Regions from separate parts of the Paeniglutamicibacter sp. ORCA_105 genome, predicted to be linked through region 2. Evidence: riboswitches for the same ligand, from Rfam matches in the RefSeq annotation. Region 2 holds a riboswitch; the other holds the start of a gene.
What was found. A riboswitch is a leader RNA that binds a small molecule or an ion and turns the genes downstream of it on or off. The one in region 2 is predicted to bind cyclic di-AMP.
Positions count from the first base shown of each region.

Region 1: it holds a riboswitch for cyclic di-AMP, as region 2 does, so the genes downstream of both, ACIPUB_RS02915 (M23 family metallopeptidase) here and ACIPUB_RS10755 (C40 family peptidase) in region 2, are expected to answer to the same signal.

Region 1 is NZ_JBIXLM010000004.1:29,880-35,818, reverse strand. It holds gene ACIPUB_RS02925 (acyl-CoA thioesterase) at 1-728, opposite strand, end outside; gene ACIPUB_RS02920 (NAD(P)H-dependent oxidoreductase) at 840-1,394, opposite strand; gene ACIPUB_RS02915 (M23 family metallopeptidase) at 1,651-2,688, opposite strand; cyclic di-AMP (ydaO/yuaA leader) riboswitch at 2,692-2,885, opposite strand; gene ACIPUB_RS02910 (ATP-dependent Clp protease ATP-binding subunit) at 3,682-5,939, shown strand, end outside.
Region 2 is NZ_JBIXLM010000018.1:53,518-59,456, forward strand. It holds gene ACIPUB_RS10745 (HNH endonuclease) at 1-260, opposite strand, end outside; gene ACIPUB_RS10750 (hypothetical protein) at 535-690, opposite strand; gene ACIPUB_RS10755 (C40 family peptidase) at 810-1,643, opposite strand; cyclic di-AMP (ydaO/yuaA leader) riboswitch at 1,649-1,802, opposite strand; gene ACIPUB_RS10760 (M23 family metallopeptidase) at 1,930-2,853, opposite strand; cyclic di-AMP (ydaO/yuaA leader) riboswitch at 2,941-3,121, opposite strand; gene ACIPUB_RS10765 (metal-dependent transcriptional regulator) at 3,207-3,902, opposite strand; gene serC (phosphoserine transaminase) at 4,100-5,221, shown strand; gene ACIPUB_RS10775 (DUF3027 domain-containing protein) at 5,400-5,915, opposite strand; gene ACIPUB_RS10780 (cold-shock protein) at 5,920-5,939, opposite strand, start outside.

The sequences.
Region 1 (5,939 bases), on a different contig from region 2:
ATGTGCATGGAATGCGGCCCGGTGTGGATCAACCGGGCCTCGAGCTCCACGATGTCGCCGATGTGGATCGGGTTCGTGAAGTGGATGCCCCCGGAATAGACGGCCACCGCATCCTTGCCGCACCAGCCCATGGCGCAGGCCCGCGCGACCTCGTCGATCCAGCGCATGACGATCCCGCCGTGCGCGTTCCCGCCCCAGTTCACATCCGTCGGCGAGGCCAGGAACCGGAACCGCTCCCGCGGCGCGGTTCCGGCATCCGTGTATTGCTGGGCGCGCATGGCGTCCCGGATCTCGGCGCGCGCGGCAACGCGGTCGGCCGCGCCTTGCGCCAGCTGGGCGGATGCGGCATCGGCCGGCTCCCAGGGCGGGACTGATTTGGCGCGGCGTTGCTCGTCCATCGCCACGAAGACCAGGATGCAGTCCATGGCGGGCTTGAAGACGCGTTCGCGCACATCGGCGGCGTCGACCGTGACGACCACCTGCATGCTGCTGCGCCCGGTGTGCACGATCCGGGCGGTGACCTCGATCAGGTCGCCGTTTTCGATGGGCCGGGTGAAGTGGACGTTCCCGACGTAGGCGGTGACGCAGTACCCGCCGGAGTAGCCGACGGCGCAGGCGTAGCCGGCCTTGTCGATCCATTCGAGCACCCGCCCGGCCTGGACCGTGAGCCCGTCTTCGGAAACATCGGTGGGTGCGGCGAGGAAGCGCAGCGTCATGACGTCGTTCATGTGCCAATACTAGCCATGTGCCGCCGCAGCAGACGCTTGTGGCCGGCACCCGAAACAGGTACCGGCCACATGTGCGCTCATCGACCCCGAAGGGTCAATGCCATTTCTGGACTAGTTGCTTTCGGCGGCGGCGCGGATGCCCTCGAGCACTGCCGAAACCTGGCCGACAACCTCTGCGTCGTCCTTCGGGTGGGTCTCGGCGAAGCGGACCAGCGAACCCGGGATGGAGAGCTTGACGTCTTCCAGCACGGTGGCACCGGCGATGCCGACGGCCTTGCGGGCCTCGTCCTGGGCCCACACGCCACCGAACTGGCCGTAGGCGGTGCCGATGACGGCGGCGGGCTTGCCGAAGACGGCGCCGGCGCCCATCGGGCGGGAAAGCCAGTCGATGGCGTTCTTCAGCACTGCAGGCATGGTGCCGTTGTACTCGGGGGAAACCAGCAGCAGGGCGTCGGCCGCACCGGCGGCTTCGCGCAGGGCGACGGCAGCAGCCGGAACCTGTCCCTCGACGTCGATGTCCTCGTTGTAGAACGGAATGTCCTCGATGCCGGCGTAAAGGTTCACCTCAACGCCCTCGGGGGCGTTCGCGACGGTGGCCTCAGCCAGCTGCTGGTTGGTGGAACCGTTGCGGAGGGAACCGACGAGGGTCAGGACGGTGGTTGCCATAAGAGGGAGTCTCCTGTTTTTTTGGGGGGGGTGGTGCTTGATGCGTCAATCAATGTCAACCACGCAATGGGCCTCTCGATTCCCCGCACTGCCGTGACGAGCAACACATTGGCGGATGCTCGGAAGCGGCCGCATAGGGAGACTCGTGGGCGTTCTTGCGGTCATTGCCGTGGTGATCTGGATCGTTTCAGCTTTGCAGGACAAGTTCTCGAGGTACACGAGATGAAGTCCGCCACAGATCGGCGATGCCTGGCCGTTATAGCCAGCCCTCGGGATTGACCCACTTGCCGTTAACGATGACCTCGAGGTGCAGGTGCGGGCCGGTTGAGTTGCCCGTGCTGCCAGCCAGGGCGACGACCTCGCCGCGTCCGATCTTTTGTCCCACGGACACCTTGAGGGCCGAGTTGTGGTTGTAGCTGGTTTCCAGCCCGTTGCCGTGGTCGATTTTGACGCGGTTGCCGGAGTGGCCGGCCCATTCGGCCTGCACGACGGTGCCGGCGGCGCTTGCCTTGATCGGCGTACCCATGGGAACTGCGTAGTCCAGGCCGTTGTGGTTCATGTACCCCGGACCGGTCGGGTTCTTGCGGAAACCAAAGCGCGACGTCAACCGGATGCTGTCCACTGGCTGGGCGAGCTTGGTGACTTTTCCGGTGTCAGCGGTGGCGGCGGGCGCCGGCTTGACGTCCTTGGCGACCTTTCCCGCGGCAACGGTCGTGACAGGGGCCGGCTTCTCTTCCTTCTTTTCCACCTTGATGAACTTGCTGGTCACCGAGGCGCGATCGACCGTGAGTTTGTCACCGGCCGGGGCTTTGACATCTGCGACGGCGGTCTGGGCGACGCGCTGGGGCTCCGGGGCAACCTCCTCGGCTTCCTGCGCGGGGGCGGCGGCGAATGCCAGGGCGGACACGGCGGCGACTGCTGCGAGCTTGTGCGCCAACCCGAGGCGGGGGTGCCGGTTCCGGGGCGCGAACTTCCGAACGTTGTCCAGCTTGCCGGCTTCCGCAGGCACCGACTGTGCACCAGATGCGGGAGGGATTTCGGCGTCGGCCATGGTTGAAGCATCCGGGGCCGCTCCATAGCGCAGGCCTGCCACAAAGCGGCGGCCGGCATACTCCGTGGCATTCGGGGATTGCGTGGAATCCGGGACCGCGCCGAGTGCGCGGCGGCCCGACTGCCGGGAAGTGTTTTCGCCGCTCTGTGCGGTGCTCGCGATTTGCTCCGTGGAAGCGTTGGCAGGCTTGGCGTCAACGGGGCCGGACGCGCGGCGGCGCGCGGAATTATGGTGCTGGGTCAAATGTTTACCTCTCATGTATCGCCTGCGAAGTTAGCTGTCGGATTCGAGTCATGAGATCAACTCGGCCGAGCCCGCAAAGGCGGACTCAACTTCACCCCGAGATCCATGGTGCAAGACCAGGATCGGTTGATTGGGTCCTCCGCCCCTACCGGGAATTTTTGCTCCGCGATCCGCCGGTAGGGTTGGGCGAACCGGATCGGGACTGGGTTGCCTAGATGCGACCCGATGTAAAACCCTACGAGGGTAAATACAAAAGTTACAATTCCGTTATCAATCCATGCGGCGGACAAATACGTGGGTGCCGACACCGGTCGATGGCTCCCGCTGCCTCTATCCCGTACACCCGCACAAGTACGGACTTCCGGCCCTTTCCATGGTGACTAGGACCCCGGGCGGACGCCGTCCTCCCACGGCTGCACCAGCAGCTCCGGTTCCATCTGGATGGCAATAGCCAGGAGCTCCCCCGGGACGGTAGCTTAAATGTGATCAAGTAGACGATGGGCCCGGGCTCTGCGGCGGTGCGGATGCTCCCGTCCAAGCCGGTCGTCGGGCCAATTCCCTCCACCGTGGCTCACCACGCCTTCAACCAGTTGCGGATAAGGCGCCAGGTTCAGCAGGTGAAGACCCGCAACACCATCCTGGGTTGGACCTTCTTCCTTAACGGGACCGCTGTGGCCGCGGCGCAGTCCTTGTTGTTGTTCAGGACTATCACCGGGCGGCTCTCGGCGTGGGGAAATAGGAACACTGGCACATCCACGCTTCGGGCAAGAAGGACGACCGTCCCCACCCGCCGGCCTGAAGGGCAAGCGGGTGGGTGGCACCGCGATGCAGGCGCATATTCCGTGCTGCCGCACTGAAAGCATCTCCCGGCCGTCGCCCCCCGGCATCTCGCCGTCGGCGAACATTGCACCGCCGGAATCACGCCCGGGAATATCCTGTTGGCATCCGCGTTAACTTGAGTCAACGGCACTCAAGTATCCAATAGGAGGAAACATGCCAGCATTCTTTGGCCCATCCGGCGCCGGCAACGGCTCTTTCGAGGATTTCCTGGCGCGCTACCTGCAAGGCCAGCGCACCAGCCGCTTCGGGCGCCCCGTCGACATCACCCGGCTGCTCAGCCGCCACACGCACGAGGTACTGACCCGTGCCGCGCAATTCGCCGTTGAACACGGCCACACCGACATCGACGCGCTGCACTTGCTGCGCGTGATGCTCGAGGTCGAGCCCGTCGACGAGGCCCTGCGCCGCTCCGGGGCCGATGCCGGGGCGATTGCCCGCGACGCCGAACAGCGCTTGCCCGAAACCGGGCCGCGACACTCCGAATCCGCTCCCGCGCTGACCCCATCGGCCCAGCGCGCCCTGCTGGACGCCTACCAGGTCGCCCGGGCCTTCGGCTCAACCTATATCGATCCCGAACACCTGTTCCTGGCATTCGTGCTCAACACCGAATCCCCCGCCGGGCAGGTGCTCGGCGCCGCCGGGGTCACTCCACAGTCCCTGCAGGCCGCGGCCGAGGGTGCCGAACAACAACCTTCCGGTGCCGCTCCGACCCAGCGGAAATCCGCCGAGGCCAAGCAGCCCGCCAAGGGTGAGACGCCATTGCTGGAGAAATTCGGCATGGACCTGACCGCCCGGGCCGCCGCGGACGGGCTGGACCCGGTGATCGGCCGCACGCAGGAGATCGAGCAGACCATCGAGATCCTGGCCCGGCGCACGAAGAACAACCCGGTCCTGATCGGCGAGGCCGGCGTCGGGAAAACCGCCGTTGTCGAGGGCCTCGCCCGCGCCATCGTCGCCGGCGAGGTGCCGGATCAGTTGGCGGGCAAGCGCGTGATCGCGCTCGACTTGCCGGCCATGGTCGCCGGCACCCGCTACCGCGGCGACTTCGAGGAGCGCCTGACCCAGACCATGGACGAGATCGCCGCGCAGGACGGGGGGGTGATCGTCTTTATCGACGAGCTGCACACCGTGGTCGGCGCCGGCGGAGGCGGCGAGGGATCCATGGATGCCGGCAACATCCTCAAGCCCCGGCTGGCCCGCGGCGAGCTTCACCTCATCGGCGCCACCACGCTGGCCGAATACCGCAAGGTCGAGAAGGATCCAGCCTTGGAACGCCGCTTCCAGCCTGTGACCATCGGCGAGCCCTCCATTGAGGACGCCGTAGCGATCCTGCACGGATTGAAGGAAAGGTACGCGCAGCACCACCGTGTCACCTACACCGACGAGGCGATCCGCGCCGCGGTGGAAATGTCGGCCCGCTACGTGACCGACAGGTACCTGCCAGACAAGGCCATCGACCTGATCGATACCGCTGGTGCCCGGCTGGGCCTCAAGCGCGGACCGGGCATCGACACCGTGGCCCTGAGGTCGCGGATAGCCGAGCTCGCAGCCGCCAAGGACCGCGCGGTGGCAGAGGAACGCTACGAGGACGCTTCGCGTTTGCGCGACGAGGCCGAGGAAATCTCTGCCCGGCTGGCCGAGACCGAGGAGTCGGGTACCGGCACCGCCGACGCGGTGGTCGACGAAGCCCAGATCGCCGAGGTCATCGCCCGCGCCACCGGCATCCCCGCCGCGCGGCTGACGGAGGACGACAAGGAACGCCTGGCCCGTCTGGAGGACGAGCTCCACGACAGGGTCGTCGGGCAGGACGATGCTGTGACTGCCGTTGCCAAGGCGGTTCGCCGTTCCCGCACCGGGATGGGCGACGAAAACCGCCCGGTCGGCAGCTTCCTCTTCCTGGGCCCCACGGGCGTGGGCAAGACCGAGCTGGCCAAGGCGCTGGCGGCCTCGCTCTTCGGCGACGAGTCCGCCATGGTGCGCTTCGACATGAGCGAGTTTGGCGAGCGCCACACGGTCTCGCGGCTGGTCGGCGCTCCTCCGGGATACGTCGGCTACGACGAGGCGGGGCAACTGACCGAACGCGTCCGCCGTCGTCCCTACTCGGTCGTGTTGCTGGACGAGGTGGAGAAGGCGCACCCCGACGTGTTCAACCTGCTGCTGCAGGTGCTCGACGACGGCCGGCTCACCGACGGGCAGGGCCGCACCGTCGACTTCCGCAACACCGTCATCATCATGACCTCCAACCTCGGCTCGGAGTTCCTGGCCAGCCGCGGCGCCCCGCTGGGCTTCGGTAGCGATTCCGGCACCGGCTCCGAGCGCGAGCTGCGCGCCAAGGTCATGGGCCGGCTGCGTGAGACCATGCGGCCGGAGTTCCTGAACCGGATCGACGAGACGGTGCTCTTCCGCAAGCT
Region 2 (5,939 bases):
CCGCAGTATCCGCAGCGGTGCCCGTCGCGGCGCAGCACCCCGCGGCGCGAGACATTGACGGTGTTGCGGTAGGGAAGTCGGATGTACCGATTCAGCAGGATCACCGTCGGCCGGGGCATCACCTGGTTGACCCCGACGATCGGGTCACGGTCGTCATCGGCAAGGACGGTGGCCTTCCCGGTGAGGACAAGGAGAAGTGCCCGGCGGAAGGTGATGACCGCCAGCGGTTCAAATCCTGCATTCAGTACTAGGGTTCGCATACGCGCATCCTTAGATCCTGACCCGGCGCAACGCGAGGGACCCGTCCACGACGGAAGTCCCTCACGGTGGCGCACGCGGCACTCGGCTTTGGCTCCTGTGACCTAGCCTAAGACAAGAAACAGCGGTTTTGCGTGTATTTGTGGAAAACCAGTTGAAATTGCCACCATAATTTTCCCTGCAGTACACCCCTCGAACACCTGGCAGGCAGGGCTCCGCACGGTGTTCCCGTCCCCCGGGCGCACCACCGTTACCGGCCGGGAACAAGGCGAGGGTTCAAATGCCTGCTGCGTCGCCCGAATGCTCGATGCCGGCCGAACTGGAGACATGGATTTGCTTCCCGTCCGCACGCAGGGCGACTGCGTCCACCGCGCCGTCGGTTCGTGAGCCTTCACTCCAGCTCACGGCCTCGTCGGTGCTTGAAAACGGCATACCCACGCCAATGTCCACATACCAAGCCCGGGGAGGCTTCCATGCAAAAGTCCGCATTAACCAGCAAGGCCTCCGTTCGATCCACATGGATCGAACGGAGGCCTTGGAACGCTTGGCGCTTAGCCCTTGAGGGTGTAGTAACCGTAGAGCGGGTTGCGGGAAACGTCGTGAAGAATGGTGTCGACAGTCGGGTTCTGGGCACCGATCATCTTGCCGCCGCCGAGGTAGATGCCGACGTGTCCGCCACCGTTCTGGAACACGAGGTCGCCCGGCTTCGGGGAGCTGGTGCGCACGAACTGGCCCGAAGCGCGGATAGCCGAGGTGCCGCGGGCGATGTTGATGCCGTGCTGTGCGTAGACGTACTTGACGAAGCCCGAGCAGTCCCAGCCCGAGGGGGTGTTGCCGCCCCATACATACGGAACGCCGACGTACTTGGCCGCGGTTGCCGCGATGCCGGACAGGTTGGCGGTGTTCATCGACTCGCTCTTCACCTTGGGGGCCTCGGGGGCCTTCGGGGTGGAGTCGCGGTTCGAGCGGGTCACCGGCGCCATGGCGTCCGAGTTGCTGCTGGAACGGGTCACCGGAGCGGTGTCGTTGGAGCGCTCGGAAACCTCGTTGGAAACGGCGACGACAACCGGGGCGGGTGCCGGCTTGGAGGTGAACGCTGCGCGTTCGATGCTCAGGTCCTTGGCCTTGGAAGCCGCGACCGAAACGGCCTTGACGGCTACGCGCTCTGCGGAGAGGCCTTCAACGGGAACCGCGCTTGCTTCGCGGGAAACATCACCCTGGGCCGGAACGCCCAAAGTGAGCACGAGGCCTGATGCGGCTGCAATGACTGCTGCCTGGCGTCCAACCGAACCAGCGTTCGAGGCAACTGCCTTCGAGATGGATTCGAGTGGGTTGGTCCGAACCGGGGTCGCGCGGTGGCGGCCCAATGCTTGACGTGTAGTCACGTAGTAATGCCTCTCCTGATGCCTGCGAGGTGAGCTGTCGGGTTCGAGTGGGAGTCACTCGGCAATCCGGCCGCCAGGCCGAACCACTTAACCCCAAGGCTTCCTGTGTGGAAACCGAATGTGGGTCCCCCGCCACTGCCAAACGAGTAATTGAACGGACACCGTGGGCTGGCAGTGCTCGGCACTTCCCGCGGCGGTGAACAGGGATGATCCCTGGTCACTTATTTAGAATATATGAAGCGAATCCAAAAGTCACGTTCTGATCACGGAACGGTGACAATTGCCGTTATAACCAGGCCTCGGGGTTTACCCACTTGCCGTTGACGATGACCTCGAGGTGCAGGTGGGGGCCGGTTGAGTTGCCCGTGCTGCCACTCAAGGAGACGACTTCGCCGCGCTTGACCTTCTGGCCCACTGAAACCTTCAGTGCCGAATTGTGGTTGTAGCTGGTGTGCAGTCCGTTGCCGTGGTCGATCTCCACACGGAAGCCCGAGTGGCCGGCCCAGGCGGCCTGCACGACGGTGCCGGCGGCGCTTGCCTTGATCGGTGTGCCCATGGGAACTGCGTAGTCCAGGCCATTGTGGTTCATGAACCCCGGACCGGTCGGATTCTTGCGGTGGCCGAAGCGCGAGGTCAACCGGATGCTGTCCACCGGCTGGGCCAAGACTCCTTCGGCAGCCAGCTTGGTGACGTCTCCGCCGGCTGCGGTCAAGACCGTTGCCAGCTTGTCTTCCTCGGTGAACTCGCTGGTCAGCGAGGCGCGCTCGATCTTGACCTCGTCGTTGACCGGGGCCTTGACGTCGACCACGACGGACTGGGCGACGCGCTCGGATCCCGCGGCTGCCGTCTCGGCTTCCTTTGCGGGAGAGGCTGCGGCGAACGCCAGACCGGAAACGGCGGCGACTGCCGCAAGCTTGTGCGTGAAGCCAAGGCGGGGGCGCTGGGCCCGGGGGGCGAACTTCAGGACATTGTCCAGTTCGTCGACCTCGGCCGGTGCGGCAACGGGTGCTGCCGGCGCAGCCAGGGCGACGGGAATTTCGGTGGCGGCAATTGCGTCCGCGTCCGGGGATACGCCATAGCGCAGGCCTGCTACGAAGCGGCGGCCGGTGTACTGCGTGTTGTCAGGGGCCTCGACGGAATCAGGGACCGCGCTCAGGGCGCGTCGACCGGAACGTCGGGAAGTGCTTTCACCACTCAGTGCGGTGTCCACGATCTGCTCTAGTGAACCTTCAGCAGGCGAAGCATCAACGGGTCCGGAAGCACGGCGGCGCCCGGAAGTGTGCTGCTGAGTCAAATGTCAACCTCTCATGTATCGCCTGCGAAGTTAGCTGTCGGATTCGAGTCATGAGATCAACTCGGCAGAGCCTACATAGTGGACTCAGCTTCACCCCAAGATCCGTGGTCCAAGACCAGGAACGGCTGAATGGGTCCTCCGCCCCTACCGGGAATTCTTGCTCCGCAATCCGCCGGTAGGGTTATGCGAACCGGATCGGGACTAGATTGCCTAGGTGCAACCCAACGTGAAACACTACCGGGATTAATGTCAAAGTTACAATTCCGTTATCAATCCATGCGGCGGACAAACACGTGGGCGCTGACTTCCGTCGGAAGCTCCAGCGCGCCCTCGATCCCCTGCACCCGAACGACGACGTAATCGCCGGCCCTTTCGAGCGTAACTAGGGCGCCTGGGCGGATGCCGCCCTCATCGAGCTGCACCAGCAGCTCGGGTTCCACCTGGATGGTTTCGGCCAGTCGCTCGACGCGGACCGGGCCCAGATTCCCGTCGACCAGGGCCGAATCGAGACTTTGGACACGTATGGAGATTTCGCCCAGTTCTGGCCCTCCCAGGGTCTCGAGCCCGGGGATCGGATTTCCATAGGGGGAGGACTCTGGCGAACCGAGCAACTTGAACAGGCGCTGCTCCACGCGCTCGCTCATCACGTGCTCCCAACGGCAGGCCTCTTCATGGACGTACTCCCACTCCAAGCCAATGACGTCGGCGAGCAGGCGTTCGGCCAGACGGTGCTTGCGCATCACGCCCGTTGCAACTTCTGCGCCATGTGAGGTCAGTTCGAGGTGGCGGTCGGTGGTCACCACGACCAGTCCATCGCGCTCCATGCGGGCCACCGTCTGTGAAACCGTGGGTCCGGAGTGCCCCAGTCGCTCGGCAATGCGCGCGCGCAGGGCAATGATGCCCTCTTCCTGGAGTTCCAGGATGGTGCGCAGGTACATTTCGGTGGTATCGATCAAATCTGACACGTTTGCAGCTCCCGCAGGGGTTGATTGTTACAAGAGATCACTACGCGATCCACTCTACCCGCGTTCACATTGGCGACTCGCTATTACACAATGGGCCGCCCAGTGCGCGATTATTGAACCACTGGGCACCCTCAATGCGCATCGGATTGCCGCATCGGAAGTGCCCATAGCGGATAACCCCCCTTATGAGGAGCAACATGAGCACCGGCGTGACCATCCCCCAAGACCTTTTGCCCGTGGACGGACGATTCGGCGCAGGACCTTCCAAGGTCCGCCCCGAACAGATCCAGGCCCTCATCGATGCCGGCACGCAACTCCTGGGGACCTCGCACCGCCAGGCCCCGGTGAAGAACCTGGTCCGTGACATCCAGGAAGGCCTCAAGACGTTCTTCAACGCCCCGGCCGACTACGAAGTGGTCCTGGGCGTGGGCGGATCCACCGCTTTCTGGGACATTGCCGCATTCGGCCTGGTACGCCACAAGGCCCAGCACCTCTCCTTCGGCGAGTTCGGCTCGAAGTTCGCCGCCGCCACCAACAAGGCACCGTTCCTTGAGCCGTCCTCCATCATCGTCTCCGAACCCGGCACCCGGCCTGTTCCCGTGGCCGAGGCAGGGGTGGATGTATACGCCTGGCCCCAAAACGAGACCTCCACGGGCGTCGCTGCACCGGTTCACCGTGTTGAAGGCGCCGACGAAGGATCGCTTGTCCTCATCGACGCGACCTCCGCAGCCGGCGGACTGGACGTCGATGTCTCGCAGGCAGATGTGTACTACTTCGCCCCGCAGAAGAACTTCGCCTCCGATGGCGGCTTGTGGATTGCGCTCTTCTCCCCCGCGGCCATCGCCCGCGCCGAGGAAATTGCCGCCTCCGGCCGTTGGATCCCGGACTTCCTGAACCTGAAGACGGCGATCGACAACTCGCGCCTGAACCAGACGTACAACACCCCGGCCCTGTCCACCCTGGTCACGCTCAACGCCCAAGTGCAGTGGCTCAACGCCAACGGCGGCCTGGCGTTCGCCGCGGCCCGCACCGCGGACTCGGCCTCCCGCATCTACGACTGGGCCGAGGCTTCCGATGTGGCGACCCCGTACGTCGCCGCCCCGGGGGAACGCTCCAACGTCATTGCCACGATCGACTTCGACGATTCGATCGATGCCGCTGCGGTGGCCAAGACCCTGCGCGCCAACGGCGTGGTCGATGTAGAGCCGTACCGCAAGCTCGGCCGCAACCAGCTGCGCGTGGCGACCTTCGTCGCCATTGAGCCCGAGGACGTTTCGTCCCTGCTCAAGTGCATCGAATACGTACTGAAGAACAGCTAGCTTCTTCCGCGTACGAATCGGGCGGCGCCCACCCACGGTTGATCCCGCGGGTCGGCGGCGCCCGCTTTTCTTAAGCCGATGCCTGCCGCCCGACGGCAAGGGAGCGGGCAGCGATCCGAAGATCGCTACCCGCTCCCTTGTTCACTTCAGGGGACAAGTCCCCTGGTTGCCTATTCAGCTATTTGGCGTCTTCGTCCGAGTCGTCTTCATCGGAGGCGACTTCGTCCGTCGCAGCCGCGGATTCGGTCTCGGTTTCCGCGGATTCTTCCTCCGTGCCTGAGGGGGCGGAATCGTCCGAGCCCTCCGGAGCCGAGGCTTCGGCGACGCCGTCCGCAACCGCGGCGGCGTCCTCGGCGGCCTGGCGCTCGGCGTCCATTTCCTCCGGTCGAACTCGCTCGGCCCACGGCACCCAGGCCGGGGCCAGCAGTGCGTCCTCGCCGGGCAGGATCCCGACCTCGCACACCGTGAGGTCCTTGGCCTGGGCACGCGGGATGCGGGTCAGCGTGGCAAACCAGCTCCAGCCCTCGTAGCCGGGGAGCAACACGTCGAAGCGGTGAGTCACCAGGCGTTCGCCGTCGTTCACGGCTTCCTGGTATTCACCGATCGTTGCCTCGTCGGTGATTTCCAGCAGCGCCTTGCGCGCATGGTCCACGGCCTTGGCCAGTGTCGTATCGAGCATTACTTTGCGGGACATGGGTTCAGGCATCCAAATCGTCGG